2 regions of the Ectothiorhodospira variabilis genome follow, and region 1 is predicted to be linked to the other one. Evidence: predicted binding sites of a transcription regulator. Region 1 holds the regulator's gene; the other holds the start of a gene.

Region 1 (7,862 bases):
CTGCTGCTGATCCTGGCACTCACCCTGGTGGCCGTGGTCGGCTTCTGGCTCGCCGAGAATGCCCAGGAACGACGCGTCGTGCCGACCACCCAGATAGATCCCGAGGCCAATCAGTTCTTTGCCGAGGATTTCGTGGTCTGGAGCATGGACGAGTCCGGCAACCTCAAGTACCGGCTCTCCGGCGCCCGACTGGAGCAGCGCCAGGCGGACCGTTCCAGTCATGTGGAGGCCCCGGTGCTGATCATGGAACACCCCCCTGCTCCCGACTGGACCCTGCGTTCCGAACACGGCTGGATTTCACCCGCCGGCGACGAAGTGCAACTGCTGGGCAACGTGCGTCTGGACCGCCCCGAGGCCCCTGATCACCCCCCCATCACCATCACCAGCCGGGATGTCACGGTGTGGACCCTGCCCCGCCAGGCACAAACCGATGCACTGGCCCGCATGGTGAGCACTCATCGGGAGGCGGAGGGAGTGGGCATGACTTTGGATCTGACCCGGGATACCCTGGAACTTGAGAGTCAGGTGAGAGGCACCTATGTTCCGCACTGACATCCCCACGAGTCCGTTTGTGGCGGGGCTGCTATTGGCCGTTTTGCTGTCATGTATGCCTGTTGCACAGGGCCAGCACGACCCCGACCTGCCCATCCGCATCGAGGCGGATCGCGCCAGCCTGGACGATCAGCGGGGGGTGAGTATTTACCGGGGCAACGTCACCATCACCCAGGGCGATACCGTCATCACGGGCGACGAGGTGACGGTGCATGCCCCCCAGCGGCAACTCCAGCGCATGGTCTCAGAAGGGCGCCTGGCCACCCTGACCACACGGGATGAATCCAACCGTGAGGTTCGCGCCGAGGCACGACGCATGGAGTTCTTTCCGGATGGACCGCGGGTGGTGCTCACCGGCGAGGCCCGGGTATGGCAGGGGGATGACGAATTCCGCGGCAGCAGCATCGTCTATAACCTGGAGGCCGCCACCCTTGAAGCCAGCACCGGCGACACAGGCCGGGTGGAGGCCATCTTCGCACCCCGGGATCGTTCTCGCTCCCGGCCGGAGGACGGCGACACCCCATGAGCCGCCTGGAGACCGACAAGCTGGTCAAGCGTTACCGGGCAGTCAAACCCGTGGACGGCGCCTCCATCCACATCAACAGCGGTGAGGTGGTGGGCCTGCTGGGCCCCAATGGCGCCGGCAAGACCACCTGCTTCTACATGATCGTGGGCCTGGTACCCTGCGACGAAGGCCAGATCCGTCTGGATGGCCGCGACATCACCCGACTGCCGATGCACGCGAGGGCCCGCATGGGCGTGGGCTATCTGCCCCAGGAGCCCTCGGTATTCCGCAAGCTCTCCGTGGCAGACAACATCATGGCCGTGCTGGAGGTCCGCCGCGACCTCAACAAGGCCCAGCGCCTGGAGAAGATGGAATCCCTGCTGGAGGAGTTCCAGATCCAGCACATCCGCGACAACGCCGGGGTCAGTCTCTCCGGTGGCGAACGACGGCGCGTGGAGATCGCCCGTGCCCTGGCCACCGAACCGGCCTTCATCCTTCTGGACGAACCCTTCGCCGGCGTGGACCCCATCTCGGTGATCGAGATCCAGCGGATCATCACCCATCTCACGTCACGGAACATCGGCGTACTGATCACCGACCACAACGTGCGCGAGACCCTGGGCATCTGCAACCGGGCCTACATCCTCAGTGGCGGGCACATCATCAGCCAGGGCGCGCCGGAAGACGTACTGGCCGACCCGCAGGTCCGCCGCGTCTATCTGGGGGAGAACTTCCGCCTGTGAAGCCAAGCCCCCCCGTTCAGCATGCGGTTTTCGGGACATGGGTCCCATTTTTGCTGGCACACCGTATAATCTCCCCTGAAAGCATCATTTACGCCGGGGGCCTGCCCCCGCCTTCATCATCAGGCATCAAAGACCCGGGCCCCGGCCCGATGGCGCACATCGTGCTATGTTGAAACCGTCCGTCCAGCTCCGGCTGGGTCAAAACCTGACCATGACCCCCCAGCTGCAGCAGGCCATTCGCCTGCTGCAGCTCTCGACGCTGGAATTGCAGGCCCAGATCCAGGAGACCCTGGAAACCAACCCCATGCTCGAGGCCGTGGAGGGCACGGAGGCCGATCAGGAGACCGCCAGCGAGGAGCCTCGCGAGCAGGAGCAGGCCGAAACCTCCGAGGCAGCAGAAGCAGCGGAGGCCGCCGCCGAGACGGAAGGCAACGCCGACGGCAGTCAGGAGCAGATCCCCGACGAATTACCGGTGGACAGCAACTGGGACGACATCTACGATGTGCCCCCTTCCAGCGCCGGACAGTCGGACCACGACGGGCGAGACCTTTTCGAGAACCAGACCGGCCCCTCGGAAAGCCTGCATGAACACCTCATGTGGCAAGTGCACCTGTCGTCCATGAGTGAGCGTGACCGGGCCATTGCCTTGACCATCATCGATTCCATTAACGAAGACGGCTATCTGGCCGAACCCATCGAGCAGATCCATGCAACCCTGGCCACGGACCGGGAAATGGACCTGGAACTGGATGAGGTGGAAGCCGTACTGAACATGGTTCAGCACCTGGACCCGGTGGGCGTGGGCGCACGTGACCTGGCCGAGTGCCTGACCCTGCAACTGGCTCAGTTCCCGGAGGACACCCCCTGGCTGGCCGAGGCCCGCGCCCTGGCCCGCGAACACCTGGATGCCCTGGGTGCGCGTGACTACAAGGGCGTGCAGCGGCGCCTGGGGCTGGATGATGGCGAGTTGCAGCAGGTGATCGCCCTGATCCAGACACTGAACCCGCGCCCGGGCGGGCTCATCAGCAGCAGTTCGCCCGAATACATCATCCCTGATGTGTTCGTGCGCAAGCGCGAAGGCCGCTGGCAGGTGGAGCTCAACCCGGAAATCGCGCCGCGCTTGCGGGTGAACCCCCTGTATGCCAGTTTCGTGCGCCGCGCCGATTCCAGCCAGGACAACACCTACATGCGCAACAGCCTCCAGGAGGCACGCTGGTTCATCAAGAGCCTGCAAAGCCGCAACGAAACGCTGCTGCGGGTGGGCACAGCCATCGTGGAGCACCAGCGTGCCTTCCTGGAATACGGTGACGAGGCCATGAAACCCCTGGTGCTGCGCGATATCGCCGAGCAACTAGAGATGCATGAGTCCACCATCTCCCGGGTGACCACCCAAAAATTCATGCATACCCCCCGGGGCATCTACGAATTCAAGTATTTCTTTTCCAGCCACGTGGGCACGGCCGACGGCGGTGAGTGTTCAGCCACCGCGATACGCGCCATGATCCGCAAGCTGGTTGCCGAGGAGCCCCAGGGCAAACCCATGAGTGACAGCAAGATCGCCCAGGTCCTGGTGGATCGCGGCATTCATGTGGCACGACGCACGGTCGCCAAGTACCGTGAGGCCATGTCCATTCCGCCATCCAACGAACGCAAGCGGCTCGTTTGAAGCAAACCCACGCAGCCGTCCTGATCATTACCCATCCCTATCCATTCCCAAGGAGTCATCTCATGCAGATCAACCTCACCGGTCATCACGTCGACCTGACCGACGCTCTGCGCAACTACGTCAACGAGAAGTTCGAGCGCCTGGAGCGGCATTTTGACAACGTCATCGACGTGCATGTGATCCTGACCGTGGAGAAGCTGCAGCAAAAGGCCGAGAGCAACCTGTTGCTCAGCGGTAACAGCATCCATGCCGAGGCCACGCATACGGACATGTACGCCGCCATCGACGCCCTGGTGGACAAACTGGATCGCCAGGTGGTGAAGCACAAGGAGAAGCTCAAGGACCACCACCGGGCGGAAGGCTCCCACCGCAACCACATCGAGTGAGCGTTTCATGAACATCGGTGATCTTCTCGCCCCTGAGCGGGTGCACTGCCAGACGGACGTGAGCAGCAAGAAACGTGCGCTGGAGATGCTGGGCGAGATGCTCTCCAATCATCTACCCAAGCTCACCCAGGGCGAGATCTTCGACAGCCTGCTGGCCCGGGAGCGCCTGGGCAGCACGGGCCTGGGGCATGGCGTGGCCATCCCCCACGGTCGACTGGCCGGCGCCAGCGAGGCCTGTGCCGCGCTGCTCAAGCTGGAAAAGGGCGTCGACTACGATGCCCCCGACAGTGAGCCGGTGGACATCCTGTTCGCGCTGGTGGTGCCGGCAGACTGCACGGACGAGCATCTCCAGATCCTCGCGTTGCTGGCAAGGATGTTCTCCGATCCGGAGACGCTGGCCCGGCTGCGCAGCACCTCCGGTCCTTCGGACCTGCTGACTCTGGTGCGGGAATGGGACACCGAAGCCCCGGGATGAGCCCATGACCGACTCGCTCACCGTCAGCAACATCATGGAGGTCATGGAGGAGCGCCTGGGCCTCACCTGGGTGGCGGGTACTCAGGGGGGTGGCCGGAGCATATCGCACCGGTCCACCCCCCATGGCAGTCCGTCCCTGGTGGGTCACCTGAACATCATCCACCCCAACCAGATCCAGGTACTGGGGAATGATGAGATGCGCTACCTGTGGTCGCTGCGCAAGAACTCCCAGCGAGACATTCTGGAGCAATTGTGCAGCGGCGCCTCCTCCATGCTGATCGTGACCGATAACCTGGAGCCCCTCCCGGAGCTGCGCACCCTGTCGGAGCGCCAGTCGGTGCCGCTGCTGCGCACCGCCCTGCCCAGCCATGAGCTGATCAATATCCTGCGTTACTTCTTCAGCAACAAGCTGGCGGAGACCACCACCCTGCACGGGGTGTTCATGGAAGTGCTGGGAATCGGGGTGCTCTTGACCGGCGATAGCGCCGTGGGAAAGAGCGAACTGGCCCTGGAGCTCATCAGCCGGGGCCACCGCCTGGTGGCGGACGATGCCCCGGAATTCGCCCGCATCGCCCCGGACATCCTGCGTGGCACCTGCCCGCCGGTGCTGGAGAATTTTCTCGAGGTGAGGGGGCTGGGCGTGCTCAATGTGAAGGCCATGTACGGCGATAGCGCCATCAAGAACAGCAAGTACCTGCGCCTGATCATCGATCTCAAGGATCAGGCCAAGGTGCAGGCCGAGGATATCGACCGCCTGCACGGGGTGCGCTACACCCGGGTGGTGCTGGGGCTGGAAATCCCGGTCATCACCCTGCCGGTCGCCCCGGGACGCAACCTGGCCGTCATGGTGGAAGGCGCGATTCGCAACCACCTGCTGCGCCTGCGCGGTTATTATGCCGGCGACGACCTGGCTGCCCGACAACGCAAGCAGATGCAGAGCGAAAGCCCATGAAGCTCATCATCGTCAGTGGCCTGTCCGGCTCCGGCAAGACCGTGGCCCTGCATGCCCTGGAGGATGCGGGCTATTACTGCATCGATAACCTGCACCTGGGCCTGCTCACAGCGGTGGTCGCGCAGCTGCGCAGCCCCCGCCTCACCCTGTACGACGAGGCCGCCGTGGGCATCGACGCCCGCAGCGGCATCGAGGAACTGGATCGTTTCGACACCATCGTCGAGGAGATCCGCGCCATGGGCGTGGATCTGCAGATCATCTTCCTCCAGGCAGAGGAGGAGACCCTGCTGCGACGCTTCAGCGAGACCCGTCGACGGCATCCCCTCACCCGCGACGGCGTGCCCTTGTGGGAGGCCATCCATCTGGAGCGCAAGCTGCTCTCCAATATCGCCAACCATGCCGATCTCGCCATCGACACCACCCGCACCAACGTGCACCAGCTGAGTCAGACGATCCGTGAGCGTGTGGAACAGGCCGCCGACCGGGGCATCTCCCTGCTGATCCAGTCCTTCGGTTTCAAGCATGGCGCACCAGTGGACTCGGATTTTGTCTTCGATGTACGCTGTCTTCCCAACCCTCACTGGGAACCGCTGCTGCGCGGCCTTACCGGCCGTGACGAGGAAGTGGCCCGATTCCTGGACAATCACCCCATGGTGGAGGAGATGTTTGCCTCGTTGCGCGACTTCCTGACCACCTGGATCCCGCGATTCGAGGGTGAAAACCGCTCATACCTGACCGTATCCATTGGTTGCACTGGCGGGCAGCATCGCTCAGTCTATCTAGCGGAGAGACTGGCGGAACATTTCCGCGGCCTCAGGGGCGAGGCGGTGAGCACCCGTCACCGTGAACTTTCCTGATCCTTGAACCGGGATGCCAGCATGTCCGTCGGACTCATGATCATTACACACAATCACATCGGGGAAGACCTGCTCAACACGGCGCGTTCCATGATGGGCACCATCCCGCTGGAAACGTACTGCCTGGCGGTCTCCCAGTCCGGTGACCCGGACATCCTCCTGGGCAAGGCCATCGATGCCTATCATCGACTCCACCAGGGGGACGGCGTCCTGGTGCTCACCGACATGTACGGCTCCACCCCCAGCAATATCGCCAACCGTCTCACCCAGCAGCCCAAGGTCCAGGTGATCGCCGGGCTGAACCTCCCCATGCTGGTGCGAGTGCTGAACTACCCCACCCTGCGCCTGCATGAACTGGTCAACAAGGCCATCAGTGGTGGCCACGACGGCATCCTTCTCTGCGAGACCCACAGTTAAATGCCCACGCGGGAAGTCGAGATCATCAACAAGCTGGGCATGCATGCACGTGCAGCGGCCAAGTTCGTCAACCTGGCCAGTAGTTATGCGGCTGACCTGGAGGTGGAAAAGGGCAGCCGCCGCGTGAATGGCAAGAGCATCATGGGCATCATGATGCTGGCCGCCAGCCGCGGCACCACCGTGCGCCTGATCGCCGAGGGGGAGGATGCCGAGCAGGCCCTGGAAGCGCTGGAGGGATTGATCGGGGAGCGCTTCGGGGAACCTGAGTAGTCGCAGGCATTGGGGGAAGGCAAGAAAGCCTACACCTCCCGGTACACCTTCCCCCCCTTCTCCACGAACTCCACCGCCTTCTCCTGCATCCCCTTCTCCAGGGCCTCCTCAGCGGACATGCCCTGGCGCGCCGCATACTCCCGCACATCCTGAGTGATCTTCATGGAACAGAAATGTGGCCCGCACATGGAGCAGAAATGGGCCACCTTGTGCGCCTCCTTGGGCAGGGTCTCGTCATGGAATTCCCGCGCCCGCTCCGGGTCCAGCGACAGGTTGAACTGATCCTGCCAGCGGAACTCGAAGCGGGCCTTTGACAGGGCGTTGTCGCGCACCTGTGCCCCGGGGAAACCCTTGGCCAGATCCGCCGCATGGGCGGCGATGCGATAGGTGATGATGCCGTCGCGAACGTCCTGCTTGTTGGGCAGCCCCAGGTGCTCCTTGGGGGTCACGTAGCACAGCATGGCCGTGCCATACCAGCCGATGTTGGCGGCGCCAATCCCGGAGGTGATGTGATCGTAGGCCGGGGCCACATCCGTGACCAGCGGCCCCAGGGTGTAGAAAGGCGCCTCGAAGCAGTCTGCCAGCTCCTTTTCCACATTCTCCTTCACGCGGTGCAAAGGCACATGCCCCGGGCCCTCGATCATCACCTGTACATCGTGCTCCCAGGCGATGCGGGTGAGCTCGCCCAGGGTCTCCAGCTCGGCGAACTGGGCGGCGTCGTTGGCATCGGCCAGGCTGCCCGGGCGCAGCCCGTCCCCCAGGGAGAAGGCCACGTCATAGGCCTTCATGATCTCGCAGATGTCCTCGAAATGGGTGTAGAGGAAGTTCTCTTCATGGTGGGCCAGGCACCACTTGGCCATGATGGAACCGCCCCGGGAGACGATGCCGGTGAGCCGCTGGGCGGTGAGCGGCACATAGCGCAGCAGCACGCCGGCATGGATGGTGAAATAGTCCACGCCCTGCTCTGCCTGCTCGATGAGGGTGTCGCGGAACAGCTCCCAGGTGAGGTCCTCGGCCTTGCCGTCCACCTTCTCCAGGG
Region 2 (7,862 bases), on a different contig from region 1:
TGCGGGATTCTTCACCGCGCAGGATGTGCAGTGCCTGGTCCACACGGCGTCGGCTGGTTTCCACCACACCGCCATTCACTTGATTCAGGCGATGGCAATGGGACATGACTTCCACCAGGCGATCCCAGACGGGGCGTAGCACGCCCTCTTCGTCCCAGTCGCGCAGCACACAGTCCATGCCGTGGGCATTGGTTTCATAGCCTTCCCGCTGCAGCAGTTCCGTTTGTTGACGCGTCAGCGCTTCCAGTGCCTGTACGCGGCTTTGTTTGTCAGCCACGGCCGCATTCAGTTCGTCCAGGTCACGAGACGCCAGGGCCGCGCCCTCGCGCTGCAAGGCCGATTCCAGGCTGGTGGCCTCACGCACGGACTGACTGAGTATCTGGTCCAGGTGCTCGGGGAAGGGGGTGTGGTTCATGGGATCAGAACAGGGTTTCCGACTTCATGAGCCCTTCTGCCACGGCCTGCGCATTCACCTGGTAGCTTCCATCCTGGATGGCCTGGCGCAGCTCAGCCACGCGCTGCTCATCCACCTGCGGCTGGGAAGCCGCAGTCTGCTCCAGGTCACTGAGGCGTTTTGCGGCCCCGGTGAGGGTGATCTTGTCGGCCGTGTTATCGGCCGGGCTCGGAGCTTGACCGCTCCCCTTGCCGCCACGGGCACTTTCGGACGTGCCGCGGCTGTCACCGGCACCCCGCGCCTGCGGCTGGCTTAGATTCTTGATTTCGATGGACATATCCATTCCTCGCACATACAGACATCGCCTCTCATGGTCCTTTTATCGGCTCATCCTGGGAATTCTTTAACCCGTATTATGTGTCGGGTGTCACATATTAACACCCACCACCCCGGCAGAAAGTACCCGGCCCTCGACGATGCGTTTGGATGACAGGTTGCGGACTCGCACCCGGTCTCCGTAGGAGCCGTCTGCCATGGCCTCACCGGCCATGCGTACAGAGACCACCGAATTTTCCGAGATCAGGGTGACGCGCTCACCCCGATGCACAAGGCGTTGCGGCTCCACCATGTGGGGTGTAAGCACCGTACCACCGCTCAGGGCGCGTCGTAGCACCATGTTCTGGGCGCCTTCCGGGTCCACCAGGTAGCCGCTGTGCAGGCTGTTGAGTTCCCGATGCTCCAGTCTTATATCATTGGAGGATAGTACAGTGCCGCGGGGCAGGGAACGGTCAAGAACCACGACCTCGCCACGCAGGTTGATCTGCATCGGTACATACAGGCTCCAGGGCGCGGGGCCGGGGCAGCGCACGCCCACGGTGGTGTTGCCCACCATGCGCCCCCCGGGCGGAAGTTGGGCTTCCAGAGGGGCGCCGCAGGCCCGCAGCCGGAGTCGCGGGTCAAGTCGTCCCGGGACTACGCGCACCTCAAGGGCGTCGCCATGATGCTGTCGTGCCTGCTCGGTGAGAAACTCCCGGGCTGCCTTGAGAATGTTGCCGTGCGGTTCAACCTCCGAGCTCAGGGCTGTGGGCGGCAGTGCCAGTGCGCACAGGGCCAGGCACGACAGGACTGACCCTCTCCACCCACGGCGTCCATGAACGGAGCGGGGGCCATGAGCCCGGGGTATGAGACAGATATGTATGAGTTGGTTCATAATCGTGATCCGCGCAATCGTTGCCGGGATTCCGGCGCCGGGGGCTATTGGTGTCAAGAGGATGCAATCCCGGTGCCAGATCAGGTATCAAGGATTGCCCCAGACCGCCGATAACCCGGTCGACTGGCCATGTTTATCCCCGGGTGTTCCGCAGGAGGGGCCCATGAGCGACTTGATGGATGGTGTCAATCGGCGTACCCAGATGGTGGGGCAGAACCGCCTTGAGTTGTTGCTGTTCTCCCTGGGTACGCGACAGATGTTTGCCATCAACGTCTTCAAGGTGCGTGAGGTGATCGCCTGCCCACCCCTCAATCGCATGCCCAGCGCCCATTCGGTGGTGCGCGGCGTGGCCACCCTGCGAGGGCAGACCGTCTCGGTGGTGGACCTGGCCAACGCCATCGGCATGGCAGCGCCGGAACACGAGCAGAAGGCCTTTGTCATCCTCACCGAGTTCAACCGCTCGGTACAGGGCCTGCTGGTGGCCTCGGTGGATCGCATCATCAATCTCAACTGGGATCAGATCCGGCCGCCGCCGCGGGGCACGCACAAGGACAGCTTTTTGACGGCTGTCACCCAGGTGGAAGACCGCCTGGTGGAAATCATCGACGTGGAAAAGGTCCTGGAGATGGTCACTGGTCCTTCCAGGGATGTGGACGAAGCCCTGTCCCGTAACATCCGCGAGGGTGGGCGGGTGCGCCGTGCCCTGGTGGCCGACGATTCTTCGGTAGCCCGCAAGCAGATCGTGCGCGCCCTTACCCAGATCGGTGTCGAGGCCATTGTGGCCAATGACGGTCAGCAGGCCCTCAACAAGCTCAAGGACATGGCACGGGAGGGCCCCATCGATGAGCAGATCGGCATGGTGATCTCGGATATCGAGATGCCCGTCATGGACGGGTACACCTTATCTTCGGAGATCCGTCAGCTGCCGGAGTTGTCGGGACTGTACGTCCTGTTACATTCCTCCCTGAGTGGTACCTTCAACGAGGCCATGGTGCGTCAGGCGGGGGCCAATCGATTTCTGCCCAAGTTCAGCCCGGACGAACTGGCCGAGGCGGTGCTCAGCCACCTGCAGCCCGAAGAGGTCGGTCAATAACGGGGGGGGGGGCAGGGCAGGGGAATGCCACAGGCGGCAACCCGTTGCCGCCTGTGGGCTTGTTTTGCGGGTATAATGCGCGTTCCGGTTCATGGCCGGAGGCAGGCAAAATCCATTAACCGGGAAGCACCAGAATCTTGTCATCAGGCCCGATCGAACCCCAGGATTACGAGGACTTCAAGATCTTTCTTGAGCGGTCCTGCGGACTTGTACTGGGAGACAACAAGCATTATCTGGTAACCAGCCGGTTGTCCCGGTTGATGAAGGAGTTCTCGGTCTCCTCGGTCAGTGAATTGCTCAAGCTCCTCAAGCGCGGGGGCCGCTCAGGCTTGCGCGAGCGGGTGATCGAGGCCATGACGACCAACGAAACCTACTGGTTTCGTGATGTCTTCCCCTTCGAGATCCTGAAGAATCAGATCTACCCGGAACTGGCCAAGAAATCCCCGGGCTCCACGGTGCGCATCTGGTGCGCCGCCTGTTCCTCCGGCCAGGAGCCCTATTCCATCAGCATGGCCACCAGCGAGTACCTGCAGTCGCGGCCCGGTAGTCTCCGGGACGTGCAGATCCTGGGTACGGACATCTCCGGTGCTGTGCTGCGCGAGGCCAAGGAGGCCAGCTACGACTCCCTGGCCGTGGCCCGGGGGCTGTCGCTTGATCGTCGTAATCGGTTCTTCATTCAAAAAGGCGATCGCTGGGAAGTGAAGCCGGACATCAAGGCCCGCGTCAGCTACCGGGAGTTCAATCTCCTGGACAACTACAGCACCATGGGTCGGTTTGATATCGTCTTCTGTCGTAACGTGCTGATCTACTTCTCTCTGGAGTCCAAGCGGACCATCCTCAAGCGCATCTCCCAGATCCTCAATCCGGGTGGCTACCTGTTTCTGGGGGCCTCGGAGTCCATGGCCAATTATTCCGATGCCTTCGAGATGGTGCGTTGCAACCCCGGTGTGGTGTATCGCCTGAAGAAGTGATCTCCCCGTAGCGTCAAACTTTCGACTCTGCTTGCTTCGCAACGGCTCCCAACGGCGGGTTGTTGCCGGATTGCCCTCTCTTTCTGGTTTTTCCCTCCCTCCAAGTATCTGAAGCGAATCCAAATTCGCGTATGGCACGCGGATTGCATTTCGACTGACAAGAGATTTTCTTGAGGTCGAAGATCATGCCGCTCTCATTTGATAACGCCCTGGGTATTCACGATGCAGCGCTACAGGTGCGTTCAAGGCGCATGGAGCTGCTTGCATCCAATATCGCCAATGCCGACACCCCCAACTACAAGGCCCGCGATCTGGACTTCCGCCAGGTGCTCAAGCAACAGCACCAACCGGATCAGTTGTCCATGCGTCGCACCCACGCGGCTCACCTGGATGCAACGGGCGGTGCGGGCGGCATGGGCGAGGCCATGTACCGGGTGCCCAACCAACCCTCCCTGGATGGCAATACGGTGGATCCGCAGCTGGAGCAGGCAGCCTTTGCCGAGAACGCTGTTCAATACCAGGCGAGCCTGGATTTTCTGGGTGACAAGTTTACGGGTCTGCGCAACGCCTTCCGGGGCGGCGAGTAGGCCGGGGGAATTGAATCATGAGCAACATGTTCAAGGTCTTTGATGTATCCGGCTCGGCGCTAAGCGCCCAGTCCGTGAGGCTCAACACCATTGCCAGCAACATGGCCAATGCCCAGGTGGCCAGCACCACCGAGGAAGGGGCCTACCGCTCCAAGCAGCCGGTGTTCCAGACGGTGATGGATCAACTCAATCCAGGCAACAACTCCACCATGCCCGTTCGCGTGATGGACATCGTCGAGAGCGATGCGCCTGCGCGGGTGAAGTATGAACCCCATCATCCTCAGGCCAACGAGGATGGGTATGTATTCATGCCCAACGTGAACATGGTGGATGAGATGGCCAACATGATCTCGGCTTCGCGCAGTTACGAGAACAATGTGGAAGTGATGAACACCACCAAGCAGTTGCTATTGCGCACGCTGCAGTTGGGGCAGGGCTGAGGAGGTATGAGCCATGAGCGTTGATTTGAACATGCTGGAGGGCCTGGGGCTGGCGTCGACAAACTCCAGTAAGGCGAACACGGGCAAGCGTGACGAGTTGGGGCAGGAGGAGTTCTTCAAGCTCATGATCACCCAGCTGCAGAATCAGGACCCCTTCGAACCCATGGAGAACGGTGACTTTCTGGGGCAGATCGCCCAGTTCGGCACGGTGAACGGCATCGGTGAGTTGCAGAAGTCTTTCGAGAGCATCGCCAAGTCGGTTCAGTCGTCCCAGACCCTGCAGGCGGCGAGTCTGGTGGATCGGGAGGTGCTGGTGCCGGTGGATATGGCAGCAATGGGTCACGAGGGGGGCGTGCGTGGCGCGCTGGACCTCAAGTCCTCTGCCGAGAATGTGACCGTGGGAATCTATGATGCGGCCGGGGCGCTGGTCAGGCGCATACCCATGGGGGCTCAGGCCTCGGGCATGCAGTCATTCCATTGGGATGGCATGACGGACCAGGGAGAGCGGGCACCGCCGGGTGTGTATGAATTTCGTGCCAATGCGGTGCGGGATGGCAGCAGTGAGCAGCCTGAATTGCTGTTGAACGCACGTGTGGAGAGTGTGCGCACGGATCAGAGAAACGGCGGCATCAAACTGCAGATTGAAGGTTTCGGGGAGATGGATTTCTCCCAGGTACGACGCATTGGCTAGGGCCTGCGGCCAGTGAAGCACAAACAACTTGAGGGTTAGATCATGCCGTCTTTCAACATAGGACTCACCGGAATCAACGCGGCCTCCAAAGATCTGGAGGTGACCGGGCACAATATTTCCAACTCATCCACCGCCGGCTTCAAAGGCTCCCGGGCGGAGTTTGCCGACGTGTTTGCCTTGTCATACACCGGGGTGTCGCGTCTGGCCACCGGCAGCGGTGTGAATCTGGCGGCTGTCTCTCAGCAGTTCAATCAGGGAGATCTTGAGTTTACCGACAACAATCTGGACCTTGCCCTGAATGGTCGCGGTTTTTTCGTGGTCGAGCGTGACGACGTCCGTGAGTACACCCGCGCAGGGCAGTTTCTGGTCGATAAGGATGGCTTTATTGTCAATTCCGCCGGGCAGAATTTGATGGGATATCCCCCCGGGGTACGAAGTGGCGAGTTGAATGAAATTCGTGTGACCACAGGAGAAGCAGAGCCGCGCGCTACCTCCGAGATTGAGGCTTTGATGAATCTTAGTGCGGCTGCACCTACCATCCCACCTGACCCTGACAACGATCCATCCGTTGACATTGAACCCAGCGAACCAGACACGTACAACGAGTCCACCTCCCTGACTGTTTATGATTCCCGGGGGGGAGAGCATACGGTGTCTTTGTTTTTTCAGCGCACTGGTGATAGCGAGTGGGCTGTCCGCGCCTTCAAGGGCGACCAGCCCATAGATGGTATAGATGGTGATGGTGCAACGGCGGGTGAGCTTGTTTTTACTCCGGAAGGAACATTGGATTTAGATGCGAGTACTCCCCTCGAAATAAGTTTTGATCCGGAGAATGGGGCAGCAGAACCGCTGAACATCAATGTTGATTTCACCGAAACCACCCTCTATGGCGATCGCTTCGGCGTCAGTCGTCTGAATCAAGACGGGTTTGCTCCTGGGCAGCTCATTGATGTGGATGTGGACTCCGATGGCACCGTCTTCGCGAGATTCACCAACGGTGTCAACCGCTCGTTGGGCCAAGTGGCCATCGCCAATTTCGATAACCCGCAGGGCTTGCAGCCGGTGGGCGGTACCAATTGGGTGGAAACCTCTTCATCCGGTCAAGCCTTGATGGGCGGCGCTGGCGAGACAGGTTTCGGCCTGATTCAAGGCGGTGCCTTCGAAAACTCCAACGTCAATATCGCCGAACAACTGGTCAACCTGATCACCGCCCAGCGGAATTTCCAGGCGAATGCCCAGGTGATCAGCACCGCCGACACCATCACCCAGACCATCATCAACCTCCGGTAAACGGAAAGGGTAAGGCCTCATCATGGACCGCATGCTCTACATCGCCATGACCGGTGCCCGGGAGGCGGCGCATTCCCAGGAGGTGAACAGCCACAACCTGGCCAATGCCAGCACCACCGGTTTCAAGAAGAACCTGGAGGCGTTCATCAATCACCCCATGCGCGGCCCGGTGTACGACAGCCGGGATTACGTCCAGCTGGAATCCATGCGCGCCGATTTTGCCCACGGGCCGCAGATCTCCACCGGTCGCGACCTGGACGTGGCTGTGCAGGGCGACGGCTGGATCGCGGTGCAGGGGGTGGATGGCAATGAGGCCTTTACCCGGGCCGGTAATCTGCAGGTGGATGCCGTGGGCCTGTTGACCACCGCAGATGGGCGACCGGTCCTGGGGGATGACGGGCCCATCGCCATTCCACCATCCGAGACCATCCTGATCGGCGGCGACGGCACCATCAGTGTGCGTCCGCTGGGACAGGAACCCAATGTCCTGGCCGAAGTGGGCCGCGTGAAGCTGGTGAACCCGAATGGTCAGGATCTGGAGCGCGGGGAGGATGGCCTGTTCCGTCGCGCCGACGGTGCCATTGAGCCGGCGGATGCCCAGGTGAGGCTGCAGTCCGGGATGCTGGAAGGCAGCAATGTGAACACGGTGGAAGCCATGGTCAACATGATCGAGTTGTCTCGTAACTTCGAGACACAGGTGAAACTCATGAAGACCGCCGAAGAACTGGATCGTAGCAGTGCACAACTGCTGCGCATCTCCTAAGGCCCAGCCAGGAGACTCTCGTCATGAATCAAGCACTCTGGATTTCAAAGACTGGCCTGGATGCTCAGCAGACCCGCATGAATGTGGTGTCCAACAACCTGGCCAACGTGAATACCACGGCCTTCAAGAAGGGGCGTGCCTCGTTCGAGGATCTGATCTATCAGACCATCCGCCAACCCGGTGCCCAGGAGGCCCAGAACAACCAGTTGCCCACGGGACTGATGACAGGGGTGGGGGTGCGCACCGTGGCCACCGACAAGATCTTCACCCAGGGCAACCACACCCAGACGGACAACGCTCTGGATGTTTCCATCCAGGGGCGGGGATTCTTCGAGATCCTCACCCCGGAGGGCAACGTGGCCTACACCCGGGATGGCAGCTTTCAGCTGAATGCCGACGGTCAGATGGTGATGTCCAATGGTT

Evidence for each region. Region 1 encodes sigma-54, which starts transcription at its own class of promoters, with help from an activator protein. Its sites were predicted from a motif close to TGGCANGNTNCNTGCTT; they were not measured.
Region 2: flgA (flagellar basal body P-ring formation chaperone FlgA) is a predicted target of sigma-54. The motif match lies at 1,666-1,682, and genes of this name have one in related genera.

The regions. Positions count from the first base shown of each region.
Region 1 covers NZ_JAJNAO010000002.1:185,802-193,663, forward strand. Annotated here, with positions in the region: gene lptC (LPS export ABC transporter periplasmic protein LptC) at 1-552, shown strand, start outside; gene lptA (lipopolysaccharide transport periplasmic protein LptA) at 608-1,078, shown strand; gene lptB (LPS export ABC transporter ATP-binding protein) at 1,075-1,800, shown strand; gene LPW30_RS03505 (RNA polymerase factor sigma-54) at 1,967-3,466, shown strand; gene hpf (ribosome hibernation-promoting factor, HPF/YfiA family) at 3,529-3,852, shown strand; gene LPW30_RS03515 (PTS sugar transporter subunit IIA) at 3,860-4,327, shown strand; gene hprK (HPr(Ser) kinase/phosphatase) at 4,332-5,279, shown strand; gene rapZ (RNase adapter RapZ) at 5,276-6,136, shown strand; gene LPW30_RS03530 (PTS sugar transporter subunit IIA) at 6,158-6,553, shown strand; gene LPW30_RS03535 (HPr family phosphocarrier protein) at 6,554-6,823, shown strand; gene thiC (phosphomethylpyrimidine synthase ThiC) at 6,853-7,862, opposite strand, start outside.
Region 2 covers NZ_JAJNAO010000003.1:197,002-204,863, forward strand. Annotated here, with positions in the region: gene LPW30_RS05730 (flagella synthesis protein FlgN) at 1-415, opposite strand, end outside; gene flgM (flagellar biosynthesis anti-sigma factor FlgM) at 420-731, opposite strand; gene flgA (flagellar basal body P-ring formation chaperone FlgA) at 822-1,604, opposite strand; gene LPW30_RS05745 (chemotaxis protein) at 1,768-2,697, shown strand; gene LPW30_RS05750 (CheR family methyltransferase) at 2,832-3,668, shown strand; gene flgB (flagellar basal body rod protein FlgB) at 3,854-4,255, shown strand; gene flgC (flagellar basal body rod protein FlgC) at 4,273-4,695, shown strand; gene LPW30_RS05765 (flagellar hook assembly protein FlgD) at 4,709-5,386, shown strand; gene flgE (flagellar hook protein FlgE) at 5,429-6,676, shown strand; gene LPW30_RS05775 (flagellar basal body rod protein FlgF) at 6,699-7,439, shown strand; gene flgG (flagellar basal-body rod protein FlgG) at 7,463-7,862, shown strand, end outside.